Regions from separate parts of the Streptomyces sp. NPDC050548 genome, predicted to be linked through region 1. Evidence: riboswitches for the same ligand, from Rfam matches in the RefSeq annotation. Region 1 holds a riboswitch; each other region holds the start of a gene.
The links. A riboswitch is a leader RNA that binds a small molecule or an ion and turns the genes downstream of it on or off. The one in region 1 is predicted to bind cyclic di-AMP.
Positions count from the first base shown of each region.

Region 2: it holds a riboswitch for cyclic di-AMP, as region 1 does, so the genes downstream of both, ACIBJH_RS37950 (M23 family metallopeptidase) here and ACIBJH_RS31385 (peptidoglycan DD-metalloendopeptidase family protein) in region 1, are expected to answer to the same signal.
Region 3: it holds a riboswitch for cyclic di-AMP, as region 1 does, so the genes downstream of both, ACIBJH_RS03720 (transglycosylase family protein) here and ACIBJH_RS31385 (peptidoglycan DD-metalloendopeptidase family protein) in region 1, are expected to answer to the same signal.
Region 4: it holds a riboswitch for cyclic di-AMP, as region 1 does, so the genes downstream of both, ACIBJH_RS44185 (M23 family metallopeptidase) here and ACIBJH_RS31385 (peptidoglycan DD-metalloendopeptidase family protein) in region 1, are expected to answer to the same signal.

Region 1 covers NZ_JBITGV010000013.1:68,173-72,375, reverse strand. The annotation lists gene ACIBJH_RS31390 (alpha-galactosidase) at 1-1,420, shown strand, start outside; cyclic di-AMP (ydaO/yuaA leader) riboswitch at 1,722-1,884, shown strand; gene ACIBJH_RS31385 (peptidoglycan DD-metalloendopeptidase family protein) at 1,889-2,800, shown strand; gene ACIBJH_RS31380 (SGNH/GDSL hydrolase family protein) at 2,990-3,775, shown strand; gene ACIBJH_RS31375 (TetR/AcrR family transcriptional regulator) at 4,033-4,203, opposite strand, start outside.
Region 2 covers NZ_JBITGV010000018.1:82,897-87,099, reverse strand. The annotation lists gene ACIBJH_RS37960 (M16 family metallopeptidase) at 1-615, shown strand, start outside; gene ACIBJH_RS37955 (M16 family metallopeptidase) at 612-2,000, shown strand; cyclic di-AMP (ydaO/yuaA leader) riboswitch at 2,203-2,366, shown strand; gene ACIBJH_RS37950 (M23 family metallopeptidase) at 2,380-3,135, shown strand; gene ACIBJH_RS37945 (GntR family transcriptional regulator) at 3,323-4,018, shown strand; gene ACIBJH_RS37940 (HPr family phosphocarrier protein) at 4,180-4,203, opposite strand, start outside.
Region 3 covers NZ_JBITGV010000001.1:793,362-797,564, forward strand. The annotation lists gene eno (phosphopyruvate hydratase) at 1-699, opposite strand, end outside; gene ACIBJH_RS03720 (transglycosylase family protein) at 992-1,681, opposite strand; cyclic di-AMP (ydaO/yuaA leader) riboswitch at 1,691-1,864, opposite strand; gene ACIBJH_RS03725 (transglycosylase family protein) at 2,058-3,026, opposite strand; gene ACIBJH_RS03730 (cytochrome P450) at 3,217-4,203, opposite strand, start outside.
Region 4 covers NZ_JBITGV010000027.1:24,783-28,985, forward strand. The annotation lists gene ACIBJH_RS44175 (PrsW family glutamic-type intramembrane protease) at 1-256, shown strand, start outside; gene ACIBJH_RS44180 (aldo/keto reductase) at 263-1,207, opposite strand; gene ACIBJH_RS44185 (M23 family metallopeptidase) at 1,273-2,280, opposite strand; cyclic di-AMP (ydaO/yuaA leader) riboswitch at 2,292-2,448, opposite strand; gene ACIBJH_RS44190 (PP2C family protein-serine/threonine phosphatase) at 2,612-3,760, opposite strand; tRNA gene ACIBJH_RS44195 (tRNA-Met) at 3,887-3,960, opposite strand; gene ACIBJH_RS44200 (alginate lyase family protein) at 4,013-4,203, opposite strand, start outside.

The DNA of each region.
Region 1 (4,203 bases):
CCTCGGCTGGTCGGGGTCCTGGCGGATCGCCGTGGCCCAACTCCCGGACGCGCGCGTGCAGATCACCGGCGGCGCCGGGTACGACGAGTCGGGGCTGCTGAGCCTCGCGCCCGGGGAGTCCTTCACGACACCCCTCTTCGCGGCCCTGTGGAGCGACGCCGGCTTCGGCGGCGCCAGCCGCACCTGGCACGCCTACCAGCGGACGTACGTCGTCCCGGACGCGGACAAGGACCGCCCGGTGCTCTACAACTCCTGGGAGGCCACGCAGTTCGACATCTCCGAGGAGCAGCAGGAGGTGCTCGCGCAGCGCGCCGCGGCGGCCGGCGTCGAGCTGTTCGTGGTCGACGACGGCTGGTTCGGCGCCCGCACCAGCGACCGCGCCGGACTCGGCGACTGGACCCCCAACCCGGACCGCTTCCCCGCCGGCCTCAAGCCTCTTGCGGACCGCGTCCACTCCCTGGGCATGCAGTTCGGCATCTGGGTCGAGCCCGAGATGATCAACCCGGACAGCGACCTGTACCGCGCCCACCCGGACTGGGTGCAGTACCAAGAGGGACGAAAGCGGACGGAGTTCCGCAATCAGCTCGTCCTCAACCTCGCCCGCGAGGACGTCCAGGAGTATCTCTGGGAGCAGCTCGACGGGCTCCTCTCCAGCGCCCCCATCGACTATGTGAAGTGGGACTTCAACCGCTGCTTCACCGACGCGGGCTGGCCCGGCGACGCCTATCCGCAGCGCCTCTGGGTCGACCATGTGCGCGCCCTGTACGCCCTGTTGGACCGGCTGCGGGAGGCCCACCCCGGTGTGGCCTTCGAGTCCTGCTCGGGCGGCGGCGGCCGGATCGACCTCGGCATCCTCAGCCGTACCGACCAGGTGTGGACCTCGGACAACACCGACCCGCTCGACCGGCTCGCCATCCAGCATGGCTTCAGCCAGATCCACCCCGCGCGCGTGATGGCCGCCTGGGTCACCGACAGCCCCAACACCCAGCTCAACGACCGGGTGAGCAGCCTGCGCTTCCGGTTCGTGAGCGCCATGGCCGGGGTGCTCGGCGTGGGCGGCGACCTCTCCGAGTGGACCGAGGAGGAACTCGCCGAGGCCCGCGAGTGGATCGCCCTCTACAAGGAGATTCGGCCGCTCGTGCAGCGCGGCGACCTCCACCGGCTGCGCCCGCCGACCGGCGGACTGAGCGCCGTGCAGTACACGCGCGGCGACGAGAGCGTCGTCCTCGCCCTGCTCCAGGCGCAGCACTACGGCGAGCCGGTACCGGCGCTCCGGCTGCGCGGGCTCGACCCGACGGCGTCGTACGAATGCCTCGAAACGGGTGAAGTCCACCGGGGTGCCGTCCTGTTGCACCACGGGCTGCGGACAGGGTTGCGCGGTGACCTCGATGCGACGGTTCTCCGGCTGCGTCGCATCTGAGCCTTCTGCCCGAATTGCAGCCTTCGTTACAACTCGCTCTGGAATAAGGGAACCTGAGAGTTTGTACGTGAGCAGCGTCATACCCGTGACCGTACGTCGCTGGTCATGTTCACGTAATTGACGTGCTTTTCCAGGGTAATTGAGGGGGAAGTTCTGTGGGAATTCACGGAGGGTGACTGTGAATTCCCACAGGAAGTCACAAGAAACCCAAAACCGTGGAACCTCCTGCTTGTCCCTTTGCGTCTTCCTCGCTTACGTTCGCCACCAATCCGGACGGACGCCCAATCCTGCCGCCGACCGGACTCCGCACACACCCACCCGTATGCGGCAGGAGCGGGGGACCCACAGGTAGGACGCCTGTTCCGGTCTCCGGAACGGGCTTGGGGTAAAGCCGCGACCAGCGCGCGGCCGGGCATCTCCAGCCCGCACCCGACAGCTCACCCCGCAGGCGCCGGAGAGGAATTCGTCATGCCCGCGAAGGGTAAGCACCGCCGCCCCAAGTCCCAGCGCCTCAGCCGCTCGATAGCCGCAGCCGGAACCGGCGGCGCCGCGCTCGCCCTTCCGCTCATGGGGGCCACCGGCGCCCATGCCGCCCCTTCGACTTCCGCTCCGGAAAAGGCCGTTCAGTCGGTTCCGGTCGCCGAGAAAACGGTGACGGAGAAGGCGGCGACCGCGAAGACCGAAGGCGTGAAGACGTATTCGGTGAAGGCGGGCGACTGGCTCGCGAAGATCGCCGAGGACCAGGACGTCACCGGCGGCTGGAAGAAGATCTACCAGGACAACCGCGAGGCCATCGGCGCCGACCCGTCGCTGATCCACCCGGGCCTCAAGCTCTCCCTCGGCAAGAAGGCCACGACGAGCACGACCAAGTCGTCCGGATCGTCGGCCGGTTCGTCCTCGTCGTCGTCCTCCTCCTCGTCGTCGAAGAAGTCGACCGCCACCCAGAGCGCCGACACCACCAGCACCTCCAGCGGATACACCCTCCCCGTGACCGGCGGCACCATCGGCACCGGCTACCACGTCGCGGGCAGCATGTGGTCCAGCGGCTATCACACGGGCGTCGACTTCGTCGTCCCGACCGGCACCACCGTCAAGGCGGTCGCCGCGGGCACGGTCGTCTCGGCGGCCTACGACGGCGCCTACGGCAACGAGGTCGTCATCCGGCACGCGGACGGCGAGTACTCGCAGTACGCCCACATGTCGCAGCTGTCCGTCTCGGCCGGCCAGACCGTCACCGAGGGCCAGCAGATCGGCCTCTCCGGCGCGACCGGCAACGTCACCGGCCCGCACCTGCACTTCGAGATCCGGACCACTCCGTACTACGGCTCGGACGTGGACCCGGTCGCCTACCTCCGCTCGCACGGCGTCACCGTCGGCTGACGTCGGGGCCCGGCGCAGGGCAGTTCCCGGGGTCAACGCCCCTGGCCAGGGGCTTATTCCGACTTTGGACAACCCTTTACAAGTGGCTTATCTCACCGCTCGTCAACCCCAAAATACGATCGCGTAGGTCACAGTCCAAGGTGAATTATGGTTGCTGTGGCTAACGATTCGAAGAGTGACAACAGATCAGTGATCGGGTCGTACGTGGCGGTGGGGGACAGCTTCACCGAGGGCGTCGGCGACCCCGGGCCCGACGGGGCGATGGTCGGCTGGGCCGACCGGTTCGCGGTACTGCTCGCGGACCGGCGGCCCGAGGGCGACTTCGAGTACACCAACCTCGCCGTGCGCGGGAAACTGCTCGACCAGATCGTGGCCGACCAGCTCACCCGGGCCAAGGAGATCGGCCCGGACCTGGTCTCCTTCTGCGCGGGCGGCAACGACATCATCCGGCCCGGCACCGACCCCGACGAGGTCGCCGAGCGCTTCGAACGCGCGGTCGCCGACCTCACCTCCGCCGTCGGCACCGTCCTGGTGACGACCGGCTTCGACACCCGCGGTGTGCCGGTGCTCAAGCATCTGCGCGGCAAGATCGCCACCTACAACGGACATGTGCGGGCCATCGCCGACCGCTACGGCTGCCCGGTGCTCGACCTGTGGTCCCTCAAGACGGTCCAGGACCGGCGGGCCTGGGACGGCGACCGGCTCCACCTCTCTCCCGAGGGCCACACGCGCGTGGCGCTCCGCGCCGGTCAGGTCCTCGGTGTCGAGGTCCCGGCCGACCCCGACCAGCCCTGGCCGCCGCTTCCGCCGCGCGGCACGCTCGACATTCGCCGCGACGACGTGCACTGGGCGCGCGAGTACCTGGTGCCGTGGATCGGCCGCCGACTGCGCGGCGAGTCCTCCGGCGACCATGTGGAGGCCAAGGGCGCGCTGTCGCCCGACGACATCAAGATGCGGATCGACTGGGTGGCTTGACGGGGCGTAGGGCTCGCGGGGCGCCGGCGCGTTCGAGCGCGTGTGGCCGCACGTGTCGTGAGACCGAGCGCGGCGACGACGACCGCGGTGCGTCCGCACGCGTGTGGCCGCACGTGACGGCGCGCGTTCCTTCGGCCGGGGTGGTGCGTCCGCGCGTGGCCGCGGCCGACACGCAGGGCGCCCAGGTGCCGTGGATCGGTGCGTCCGCGCGCGCGTGGCCGCACCGATCCACGGGCCGCCGTCCACGGAGGGGCGGGTCAGGGCGTCGTCAACGCCGCCCGTTCCAGGCCGAGTTCCTGCGCGAGTGCCTCGTCGACCCACTCCAGGGCCCGCGTCCGCGACACCGCGCCCCCGTAAGCCGTCATCTGTACGGCCAGGCCGTCCAGGAGGGCCGTCAGGCGCAGGGCCGCCGCGTTCGGGTCCGCGCA
Region 2 (4,203 bases), on a different contig from region 1:
ATCATCGAGGAGGAGGTCCCGGCGCGCGCCCTGATGTGCGCCTACCGGCTCCCGGAGGACGGCACGCGCGCGTCCGACGCGGCCGACCTGGCCCTCACCATCCTCGGCGGCGGCGAGTCCTCGCTCCTCTACAACCGCCTCGTACGACGCGACCGTACGGCCGTCGCGGCCGGTTTCGGGCTGCTTCGGCTGGCCGGAGCGCCCTCCCTGGGGTGGCTGGACGTCAAGACGTCCGGGGACGTCGAGGTGCCCGTCATCGAGGCCGCCATCGACGAGGAGCTCGCCCGGTTCGCCGCGGAGGGCCCCACGGCCGAGGAAATGGAGCGCGCCCAGGCCCAGTTGGAGCGCGAGTGGCTGGACCGGCTGGGCACGGTCGCGGGCCGCGCGGACGAACTGTGCCGCTACGCCGTCCTGTTCGGCGACCCACAGCTCGCCCTGACCGCCGTACAGCGCGTCCTGGACGTGACGGCGGAGGAGGTCCAGGGGGTCGCCAAGGCGCGACTGCGGCCCGACAACCGCGCGGTGCTCGTCTACGAGCCGATCGCGGACGATGACGCCGAGGACGACGAAGCAGCGGCCGAGGCCGGCGACGAGAACGAGGAGGCGGCCAAGTGACCGAGCTCGCCACGATGGAATTCCACCCGCAGCCCCAGGCGGGCGAGGCCAGGCCGTGGGCCTTCCCGGCGCCCGAGCGCGGGACGCTCGGCAACGGCCTGACCGTTCTGCGCTGTCACCGACCCGGCCAGCAGGTCGTCGCCGTCGAGGTGCTCCTCGACGCGCCCCTGGAGGCCGAACCGGCCGGCCTGGACGGGGTCGCCACGATCACCGCGCGCGCCTTCTCCGAGGGCACCGACAAGCACTCCGCCGAGGAGTTCGCCGCCGAGCTGGAGCGCTCCGGCGCCACCCTCGACGCGCACGCCGACCACCCGGGCATCCGGCTGAGCCTGGAGGTCCCGGCCTCGCGCCTGGCCAAGGGCCTCGGCCTGCTGTCGGACGCCCTCAGGGCACCCGCCTTCGCGGACAGCGAGGTCGAGCGGCTGGTCCGCAACCGCCTCGACGAGATCCCGCACGAGACGGCCAACCCGTCCCGCCGCGCGGCCAAGGAGCTCTCCAAGGAGCTGTTCCCGGCGAGTTCGCGCATGTCGCGCCCGCGCCAGGGCACCGAGGAGACCGTCCAGAAGATCGACTCCGGGGCCGTACGCGCCTTCTACGACCGGCACGTCCGCCCCGCGACCGCCACCGTCGTGGTCGTCGGCGACCTCACCGGCATCGACCTGGACACGCTGCTCGCCGACACCCTGGGCTCGTGGACGGGCTCCACCGCCCAGCCGCGCCCCGTGCCGCCGGTGACCGCCGACGACACCGGGCGGGTCGTGATCGTGCACCGGCCCGGCGCCGTCCAGACGCAGCTGCTCATCGGCCGCGTCGGAGCCGACCGGCACGACCGCGTGTGGCCGGCCCAGGTGCTCGGCACGTACTGCCTCGGCGGCACCCTCACCTCCCGCCTGGACCGCGTCCTGCGCGAGGAGAAGGGCTACACCTACGGTGTGCGGGCCTTCGGCCAGGTGCTGCGTTCGGCACCCGACGGCACGGGCGTCTCGATGCTCGCCATCAGCGGCTCCGTGGACACCCCCAACACGGGCCCCGCACTTGACGACCTGTGGACGGTGCTCCGCAAGCTCGCCGAGGGCGGACTCACCGACGCCGAGCGCGACATCGCCGTGCAGAACCTCGTCGGCGTGGCGCCGCTCAAGTACGAGACCGCGGCGGCCGTGACGAGCACGCTGGCCGACCAGGTCGAGCAGCACCTGCCCGACGACTACCAGGCGACCCTGTACCGGCAGCTCGCCGCGACCGGCACCGTGGAGGCCACCGCGGCGGTCGTCAACGCCTTCCCGGTGGACCGTCTGGTGACGGTCCTCGTGGGCGACGCGGAGCAGATCAAGGAGCCCGTCGAGGCCCTCGGCATCGGCGAAGTGACCGTCGTTCCGGCGGAGTAGACGCAACAGCGGCACGCGCGCGTGGGGGAGCCCTGGTGACGGAAGCGCCACCAGGGCTCCCTATTGTCCGAATTGGGGGAGAGGTTGCCTGTCTGCCCTGTGGCGTGCGCTACAAAAACCGTGATCCGTTTGGGGATTGAAAGTGGCCCCCCTTAGCGTCGGTCCGGCTGTCCGTCAGGCACCGCGCCGCACTCGCGGCACCGGACAGTCATCGCCGAGTCCCCGTACGGCGCGAGCCAGGGGAGCCGGGGACCCACATGAGTCCCTGGGGTGAATCGGACGCCCGCGCGCGTGGCGGGGGAGTCCGTAGGAGACCTTCCTGCTCCGAACCCGTCAGCTAACCCGGTAGGCGAGAAGGAAGGAAAGGACCAGCCACTTCATGGCGTTCACCCGCGCCACCGGGAAGCACCGTCGCCCGAGCCGGACCCACCGCACCACCGTTCGCGCCGTCAGCGTCGCCGCGTTCGCCACCACCGGAGTCGTCGGCACCCTGGCGAGCGCCCCCGCGTTCGCCGCCGAGCCCGCTCCCGAGCAGACCGGCCTCACGCCCGTCGTCGCCATCGGCGACTCCGTGGCCGAGAAGATCGACGCCCAGGCCGTCGCCCAGCGGCAGGCCGCCGCAGAGACGCTCGCCGAGGAGACTGCCCGCGCCAAGGCCGCCGCCCAGGCCGAGGCGGCCCGTGAGGCCCAGGCGCGCGCCGCCCGCGAGGCCGAGCGCAAGAGGCTCAACACCTTCGTCGCGCCGGTCGCCAACTCCTATGTGTCCACCGGCTACAAGACCGGCGGCTCCCTGTGGTCCTCCGGCGCCCACACGGGCATCGACTTCCACGCCTCGACCGGCACCAGCGTCCACGCGGTGGGCTCCGGCACCGTCGTCGAGGCCGGCTGGGGCGGCTCGTACGGCAACGAGGTCGTGATCAAGATGGCTGACGGCATGTACACCATGTACGGCCACCTGTCGTCCATCGGTGTCTCGGTCGGCCAGAAGGTCACCCCGGGCCAGCAGATCGGCCTCTCCGGGGCGACCGGCAACGTCACCGGACCACACCTCCACTTCGAGGCCCGTACGACCGCCGAGTACGGCTCCGACGTCGACCCCGTCGCCTACCTCCGCAAGCACGGCGTCAACGTCTGACGACGCACCGCCGCACTTCCCGGAGCCCCGGCCCGCCGGCCGGGGCTTTCGGCGTTTCCGGACCCCTCCTGTCCAAAAAATATCCATGGATTCCGGTCCGCCATCGGAAATTCCCGCTGATTGCAATAGAGTCACGGAACACACGTCAATCGTCGACGTTTCACGGGGATTAAGGCGGAGGTCGGACATGCGTATTCCGGCGCACTCGGTATGCACGGCGATCCGGGACGACATCGTCGCCGGTGTCTACGAGCGCGGCGGCCGGCTCACGGAGGAACTCCTCGCGCGCCGGTACGGCGTCTCGCGCGTGCCCGTGCGGGAGGCCCTGCGCACGCTGGAGGCGGAGGGGTTCGTGGTGACCCGGCGGCACGCGGGCGCGTGCGTCGCGGAGCCGACCGAGCAGGAGGCCGCCGACCTGCTGGAGATGCGGATGCTGCTGGAGCCGCTCGGCGCCTCGCGGGCCGCCCAGCGGCGCACCGAGGCCCACCTCAAGGTGCTGCGCGGCCTCGTCAGGCTGGGCCAGGAGCGCGCCAGGAGGGGCAACAGCGAGGATCTGCGCTCCCTGGGCAGCTGGTTCCACGAGACGCTGGCCCAGGCCTCCGGAAGCCCCGCGCTGACCTCGATGCTGACCCAGCTGCGGCACAAGATCGCCTGGATGTACGCGGTGGAGGCACCGGCCAACCCCGTGGAGTCCTGGGCGGAGCACGGGGCCATCGTGGACGCGGTGGCGCGCGGCGACGCCGAGCGCGCGCGGGCGATCACGGCCCTGCACACCGAGCGCGCGGGCAGCGCGCACCGGCTGCGCTTTCCCGGCGGCGCGAACGGCACGGACCGTGTGAGGACTTCGCAACCTCCCGTAAACATGACGGGTCTCCGGCATTAACACGGGCACCGTATACAAAGAAGAGGTAATTCGCGGGGGATTATTTCTGCTGCCCGCAAATGGAATTGCGAAGGGCTCGCCCGGTAATTCGGGCGAGCCCTTCGAGGTTGCGGCACATCGGTTTTGCGGCGAAATCACCGCAACCATCAATTGTGGGTTGTTCAGACGGTCTCGGGGAGTTCCTC
Region 3 (4,203 bases), on a different contig from region 1:
GTAACCGGCCTGCTTGATGGCCTCGACGATGAGGTCGAGGGCGGCGCGGTTGGACTCCAGGTTCGGGGCGAAGCCGCCCTCGTCGCCGAGGCCGGTGGACAGGCCCTTGGTCTTCAGCACCTTCTTGAGGGTGTGGTAGACCTCGGCGCCCCAGCGCAGCGCCTCGGAGAAGGACTCCGCGCCGATCGGGGCGATCATGAACTCCTGGATGTCCACGTTCGAGTCGGCGTGCGAGCCGCCGTTCAGGATGTTCATCATCGGAACGGGCAGCAGGTGCGCGTTCGGTCCGCCCAGGTAGCGGAAGAGGGGGAGGTCGGACGCCTCGGAGGCGGCGTGCGCGACGGCGAGGGAGACGCCGAGGATGGCGTTGGCGCCGAGGGAACCCTTGTTGTCGGTGGCGTCCAGGTCGAACATCGCCTGGTCGATCAGGCGCTGCTCGGTGGCGTCGTAGCCGACCAGCTCCGGGCCGATCTGCTCGATGACGGCGAGTACGGCCTTCTCGACACCCTTGCCGCCGTAGCGGTTGGGGTCGCCGTCACGCAGCTCGATGGCTTCGAAGGCACCCGTGGAGGCGCCGGAGGGAACGGCGGCACGACCCGTGCTGCCGTCGTCGAGGCCGACCTCGACCTCGACCGTGGGGTTGCCTCGGGAGTCCAGGATTTCCCGGGCTACGACGACGTCGATGGACGGCACGAGCATCTCCTTCTTGGGGTCTGACGCGGCTACGGCAACACCGCAGCGGCTCTGCGAGACGAGCCTAACCGGCTCGGGGCGATTGGCCATCCGGTCGGCCGCCTGATGGACAGAACCGAGAGTAAATTGTTTCCGAACGGAACAAAAAGGTTCCCTGAAGCGGAAACAAAAAGCCCCGCCCCGGTGCGTACGGGGGAACACGCACCGGAGCGGGGAGCCCGTGGGGGACGGGGGTGACCCTCACGAGGTCTCCATGATGGAGTCCACGGATGTGAGGGCGCTGTGGTTCAGCTGAGTGCTACTTAAGGTGCAGCTGCTGACCCGGGAAGATGACGTCCGCGTCGTCGATGATGTCCTTGTTCAGCTTGAACAGCTGCTGCCAGCCGCCCTTGACCTTGTGCTTCTCGGCGATGCTGCTGAGGCTGTCGCCCTTGACGACCTTGTACTCGCCGTCGCCCTTCTTGACCTTCTTGCCGGTCGGGGTGGTGACGGTCTTCTTGGCGGCCGGACGCTCGGCGGAGCGGGAGGCGGTCGTGTTGGACGTGGAGCGCTCGGTGGTGCTCTTGGAGGAGCTGTTCGAGCTGCTCGACGAGCTGGAGCTGCCGCCGGAGTACGTGGCACTCGACAGGCCGGTGCCGCAGACGGGCCAGGCACCCTTGCCCTGGGAGGCGAGAACCTTCTCGGCCACGGCTATCTGCTGCGACTTGGAGGCCTGGTTGGCGGTGGAGGCGTAGGCGGTGCCGCCGTACGCGGCCCACGTCGAGGCGGAGAACTGCAGGCCGCCGTAGTAGCCGTTGCCGGTGTTGATCGACCAGTTGCCGCCGGACTCGCAGCTGGCGACCGTGTCCCACTCCGAGGCGGTGGCGGCGGAGGCGGTGCCGGTCGCCATGAGCGGGGCGGCGATGGCGACGCCGGTCACGCCGGCGAGCGTGGCGACGCGGGTGGCCTTGGACGGACGGCGGTGCTTGCCCTTGCTGGAAAACAGCATGGAAGATCCCAATCCCCTCACCGACGCCTACGAGGTGAGCTGTCGGGTTCGGGCCGTGTGAGTTGCCCGGCCACGCACCTCGCGGTGCGCGACTTAACCCCAAGCCGGTTCCGGTCGTCTCTCGACTCCCGGGCCCGGCACTTACCTTGGGTCCCCCGCTCCTGCCTACGGCGCTTGACGCGACGACTGTTCCCGGAGGCCGCTGGCAGGACTCGGCGTGTGCGGCAGCCGGGGCTCGTGGTGACGAGCGGCCTTGACCGTAGACAGGGAATCGGCGGAATTTCAAAGACGATCAGGGCTTCTGAGACTCATCCCACACTTTCACCAAAGCGGACATTCGACGCGAAGCGTGACGTGAACTCCCGCTGCTTTGCTGCTACTTTCCGCCCGTTTCAGCACTGACGTCCAAGGTCTGACCGGCGACGACAGCGGACGGATCGGCGCCTATCACCTTTTTGTTCTCGGCGTAGAGCGCGCGCCATCCGCCGTCGAAGTCAAGGGAGTCGGCGATGGACGCGAGGGAGTCGCCGGCACGGACGGTGTACGTCTCGGGCGTCACGCTCTCCTCGGCGCTCGCTCCGCGATGCTTGCCGGTGCTCTGCTGCTCGACACCTTCATCGGCGGAGTCGCCGAGCGCGCCGGTGTCGACGAGGCTCCACTTGCCCACCGCCTGCTCCGAGTTGTCCGATTCGTCGAGTTTCGGGGAGGCGCTGGCCGAGCTGTCGTCCACCGAAGGGGTGGTGGACTTGTCGGACTTGGTGGGGTTGTCCGTCGCGGAGGGTGTCGGACTCTGCGAGTCGGACGAGGTCGGCTCCGCGTTTCCGGAGTTGGACAAGCCGAACGATCCGGAGGCATCGGAAGAGTCCGAGGAGCCGGAGGAGTCGGAGGAACCCGAAGAACCCGGTGAGTCCGTCGCGCCGGTCGACGGCGAGTCGCTCGCGAGGCCGGTGTCGACGTTCGTCGAACCCGAGGTCGTGGTGAGGCCGGCGACCAGCGCGCAGGTGATCCACTCGGAGGTGCCCTTGGCGTCGAGGATCTTCTCGGCGACGGCTATCTGCTGGGAGCGGCTGGCGAGGTCGGCGGTGGGGGCGTAGTCCTGGCCGCCGTACTTGTTCCAGTCGTCCTGGGTCAGCTGCAGCCCGCCGTAGTGGCCGTTGCCGCTGTTCTCGCTCCAGGAGCCGCCCGTCTCGCACTGGGCCACCTTGTCCCAGGTGGTGCCGTCGGCGGCGTTCGCGGCGGCGGCGCCGAGGAGCGGGATGGCGATGGCGGAGCCGGTCACGCCGGCCGCGACGAGGATTGCCGGAGCCTGACGGGGGCGACGGTGACGACCGTTCCCGGAGAGCATGCGGAGGCCTTTCGCGTGACGACTGGAGGGAGCGCGCGACGGGTGCTGCGGGGCGCCGCGCTGATATTCGAACGTAGCCGCAGTCGATCACTTGTCACAAGTTAATGCCACGTAGATCACGTGAAGATCACAGACTTGAGGAACTGTCACCTTCGGGTTTACGGGGCGAGATGGCCTGTTCGGTCCGGGTTTACGGGTTTGGTGTGGTCGCTCCGGGAGTGAACTCCACTGGCAGCGTGCGCAGTCCGCGCATGATGAGCCCACCGCGCCAGCGCAAGTCCGCCGGATCCGCCGCGAGTTGGAGGTCGGGGAGGCGGGTGAGGAGGGTGGCGAGCGCGGTCTGTCCCTCCAGGCGGGCGAGCGGGGCGCCGAGGCAGTAGTGGATGCCGTGGCCGTAACCCAGGTGTTGATTGTCACGCCGTCCGAGATCGAGGACGTCGGGATCGGCGAACCGCTCCGGATCGCGGTCCGCCGCGGCCAGGACGACCAGTACGGGATCGCCGACCGCGATGTCCTGCCCGCCGAGGGTCACGGGGCGGGTGGCGAACCGCCAGGTCGCCAGCTCCACCGGGCCGTCGTAGCGCAGGAGTTCCTCGACGCCGGTTTCGAGGAGGTCGTGTTCGCCCGCGGCGAGGGACTTCTCCAGGCGGGCGCGCTGCTCGGGGTGGGTGAGGAGGGCGTACGTGCCGTTGCCGATGAGGTTGACGGTCGTCTCGAAGCCGGCGAACAGCAGGATGAAGGCCATCGCCGCGGCCTCGTTCTCGGTGAGGTGCTCGCCCTGGTCGGAGGCGCGGATGAGGGCGGAGATGAGGTCTTCGCCGGGCAGCGGGTCCGGGCTGTCGGGGAGGGCCGCGCGCTTGCGGTGGATGAGGTCGGCGAGATAGCCGCGCATCTTCTTCACGGACCGCGCGACTCCGCCTCGCGGCCCGCCCCCGTGCCGGATCATCATGCCCGCCCAGTCCCGGAAGTCGTCCTGGTCCTCGCGGGGGACGCCGAGCAGATCGCAGATGGCGTAGATGGGGAGCGGGAAGGCGAAGTCGTGGATGAGGTCGGCGGAGCCGCTCCCCGCGAACCGGTCGATGAGCTGGTCCGTCAACTCCTGCACCCGGGGCGCGAATTCGGCCACCCGGCGGGGTGTGAACGCCTTGCTGACCAGCCGTCGGAGCCGGGTGTGGTC
Region 4 (4,203 bases), on a different contig from region 1:
CTCGGTGGCCCGCTACGAGGCCTGCGCGACCTCCCTGGCGTTCCTGCGGTACCGGGCCGCACGGGGCCGCGCCGGTGCCGACTTCGCCGTACGGGAAAGGGAGTTGCTGCACGAGCTGTGGCAACTGCGGGAGGTGGCGCGGCCCGCGCTGGAGTACGCGGCGCGGCGGATCGCGCCGCCGGTGCCGGTGGTGGTGCCGCCGTGGCCGGTGTACGGGTCGTACGGGACTCCCGTGTACAACCCGTACCGGTCCTGACGCCCGTTAGGCCGACGCCTGTGTCAGCTGCTCGATCTCGGCGTCCGTGAGGGCCAGTTCGGCCACGGCGAGCAGGTCGGGCAGCTGCTCCAGGCTCCTGGCGGAGGCGATGGGGGCGGCGACCGTGGGCTGGGCGGCGAGCCAGGCGAGGGCGACCGTCGCGACGGAGGCGTCGTGGGCCCGGGCGACCTCGTCCAGGGCGGTCAGGACCTTCTGGCCGCGCTCGGATGCGAGGTAGCCGGCGGCCCGTCCGGCGCGCGGGCTGTCCACGGTCGTACCGGGCCGGTACTTGCCGGTGAGGAAGCCGGCCGCGAGGGCGAAGTAGGGGAGCGCCGCGAGGCCGTTGCGCTCGGCGACGTCCCGGAGTTCGCCCTCGTAGGTGTCGCGGGAGACGAGGTTGTAGTGGGGCTGGATCGCGACGTAGCGGGCCAGGCCCTCGCGGTCGGAGAAGTCGAGGGAGGCCTGAAGGCGCTCGGGCGAGATGTTGGAGGCGGCGATGTGCCGCACCTTGCCCGCCTTGACCAGCTCGTCGAGCGCGCCGACGATCTCCTCGACCGGCACCTCGACCTGGTCGAAGTGGGTGTAGTAGAGGTCGATGTGGTCGGTGTCCAGGCGGCGCAGGGAGGCCTCGGCGGCGGCCTTGATGTTGGCGGCGGACAGGCCCGGGAAGTCGGGGTGCTGGCTGACCTTGGTGGCGATGACGACGTCGGAGCGGTTGCCGCGGGCCTTGACCCACTTGCCGATGACGGTCTCGGACTCGCCGCCCTGGTTGCCCGGGGCGAACGCCGAGTAGGAGTCGGCGGTGTCGACGAAGTTGCCGCCCGCGGCGGCGTAGGCGTCGAGCACGGCGAAGGAGGTCGCCTCGTCGGCGGTCCAGCCGAACACGTTGCCGCCGAGGTTCAGCGGAAAGATCTCCAGGTCGGACCGGCCCAGCTTGCGAAGAGAAGTCATGCTCTACCTCAACTGCCGGACCGGAACCGGATATTCCAACGGGTGATCCAGAGATCTCGGGGACCTCAGGGGTTGAGGCCCTTGCTGCGCAGCCAGGGCGCCGGGTCGCTGGCGGTGGCGGCGCCGTTGATGTGGACCTCAAGGTGGAGGTGCGGCCCGGTCACGTTGCCGGTGGCGCCCACGCGGCCGATGACGTCACCGGTGGCGACCTTCTGGCCGACGCTGACGTTGATCGAGGACTGGTGGCAGAACCACAGCTCGGTGCCGTCGTCGAGGGTGAGGATCGTGCGGTAGCCGTAGGACCCCGCCCAGCCCGCCTCGGTGACCGTGCCGCTGTGGATGGCCTTGATCAGCGTGCCGGTGGGGGCGGCGAAGTCGAGTCCGGTGTGGTAGCCGGAGGACCACATGGAGCCGGCCTGGCCGAAGGTGCCGGTGATCGTGTACGAGGCGACCGGCAGCGTGTACTGCTTGGCGAGGGCGGCGAGCTTCGCGGCCTCGGCCTTCTTCTTGGCGGCGGCCTCCGCGGCCTTCTTGGCGTCGGCGGCCTTCTGCGCGGCGTCCTGCTCGGCCTTCGCGGCGGCGGCGTCGACCTGCTTGGCGACGGCGGCCTCGGCGGCGGCCTGGGACTTGCCGTCGACCTGGAGCTGCTGCAGCTCGGCCTGTTCCATGATCCGGTTGCGCAGCAGTTCGCCCGCGTCCGAGGTGCCCTTGGCGGTCTCGGTGGTGGTCACGCCGACGCTGCTGAGCGCGGTCGCGGAACCCTTCGGCGTACTGGAGGAGTCGTCCAGCAGGTGGCCCACGTTGGGCAGGTCCGGCATGGAGATCGAGACCGGCGGCTTGCCGGTGTTCGCGCTGGCCATCCCGCCGGCGCTGACGGCGGCTATGACACCGACGCCCAGGACGGTGGAGCTGCGGGCGAATCCCCCGCCACCACGCTGCTTGGCGACACGGTGCTTGCCGCGGTTGGGAAGAACGGACTCCGCGCTGGGGTTCCACTCCTCCCAGGGGCCCTCGTCGGGGCGGAAACCGCCGTAGACGAACGGGGCTTCTGGGGCAGCCTGGTTGGACGCCACGTGGGCGTGCTCCTTTCCTTCCTTCTCGCCTACCGGGTTAGCTGACGGGTTCGGAGCAGGAAGGTCTCCTACGCGCGTAAACCGGTCGTGTTCCCACGACTGTCGACGTGCGATTCACCCCAAGTGGTGGTTCCCCGGTTCCCTCGCGGGATTCGGCGCGTGCGCACGGAGCTGTCTCTTGTGACGGCTGGGACGACCGTGCTGCGTTATCGAACGTTAATAGACACGGGCGCCCGTTTCCAAGCCCGTTCGCTTGATCATTAACCTTTCCTTGCAGGACGAAGAGCCCACGAACGGCGAAAAACGGGTGAGTTGACCGGTCGTCGACCGGTCATGGACGGCGTACGGCGATCATCGCCATGTCGTCCGTCATCCCGCCCCCGGAGTAGCGGCGCACCTCCTTGGCGAGGAGGCCGAGCAGCGCCTCGGGGCTGCGGAAGGTCCGCCCGGCCAGCCGCTCCCCCGGGTCGTAGAACACGCCGTGGCAGTCCCGGGCCTCGGACAGACCGTCGGTGTACAGGAGCAGGGTGGCGCCGCCGGGGAACGCGAACTCCTCGGCCCGGTCGGGCCAGAACCCCAACTCCCCCATCCCCAGCGGCAGTGCGGGCTCCTTGACGAGCAGGGTGTCCACGGTGCCGTCCGCGTGCAGGAGCAACGGCGGCGGGTGGCCCCGGTCGACGATCCGCAAGACGCCGTCGCCGTGCGGGAGTTCGGCGAGGACGGCCGTGGTGAACCCCTCGAACGCGTCGAGCCCGTCGCGCCGGGTGCCCTCGCGCGCGAGCGCCCGCTCCAGCCGCTGCGCGACCGCCTCCAGGGTGCTCTCCTGCTCGGCGGCCTCCCGGAACGCCCCGATGACCACCGCGACGGCGGCGACCGCGCCCATGCCCTTCCCGCGTACGTCGCCCACGACCAGCCGTACGCCGTGCGGGGTGTCCTGCACCGCGTACAGGTCGCCGCCGATGAACGCGCCCTCCTGCGCGGCCTCGTAGCGCGCGGCGATCTCGAACCCGCCGATGCGCTCGGCCGGTTCGGGCAGTACGGCGCGCTGGGCGGCCTCGGCGATCTCGCGTACGGAGGCGAGCTGTTCGCTGCTGCGGCGGACGAGGGCGTTGATGAGGACGGCGAGACCGGCGACCGTCGCCACGGTGGCCACCTCGGTGACCGCGTCGATGCGCAGGACGATGCCGAGCCTGATGTGGACGGCGAGGACGACGACGAGCGCGGCGAGGCCGGTGAGGACGGTGCCGCGTCGGGAGTAGAGGGGGGCGGCGACGAGCGGGGCGGCGGTGAAGAAGGGGGCCGCCGTGAAGTCCTGCGGGGTGAGGTAGTCGTAGCAGGCCCCGACGATCAGCAGCAGGGCGGGCAGCCGGCGGACGAGGGCGAGGACGCGGGCGGTCCGCCGTTCCTCGTCGGGGCCGAGACCGGGACCGAGACCGGGGTCGGGCACGGGATCGCCGGGCAGGCGCCCGCCGGCTCGCACATACGGACCCTCCTCCACGCCTCCAGTTTTTCCCGGTGGGGGGAGGGCTGCGAGCGGGGTGGGCCGACCGGGGGGAAAACACTGAGGGCCGGAATCCGTTTCCGGATTCCGGCCCTCAGTCTTGAGTAGCGGGGACAGGATTTGAACCTGCGACCTCTGGGTTATGAGCCCAGCGAGCTACCGAGCTGCTCCACCCCGCGCCGTTGTGATTGCAACTATACGCCATCCGCGGGGTCCGATGTCACACACGTTTCAGTCGGCGGGGTTACCGGCGTGCGTGAGGGTCTCCCAGGAGACGAAGAGGTCGTCGCTGCCGGCCGGCCGGGTCGTCTCGGCGAGCTTGTGCGCGGCGGGCACCTTCATGCCGAGCCGGTCCTCCAGGTGGTTGAGCGGAACCTCCAGGTCGGGCCCCATGTTCCGGTCGACCTTGCCGCCGCACAGCC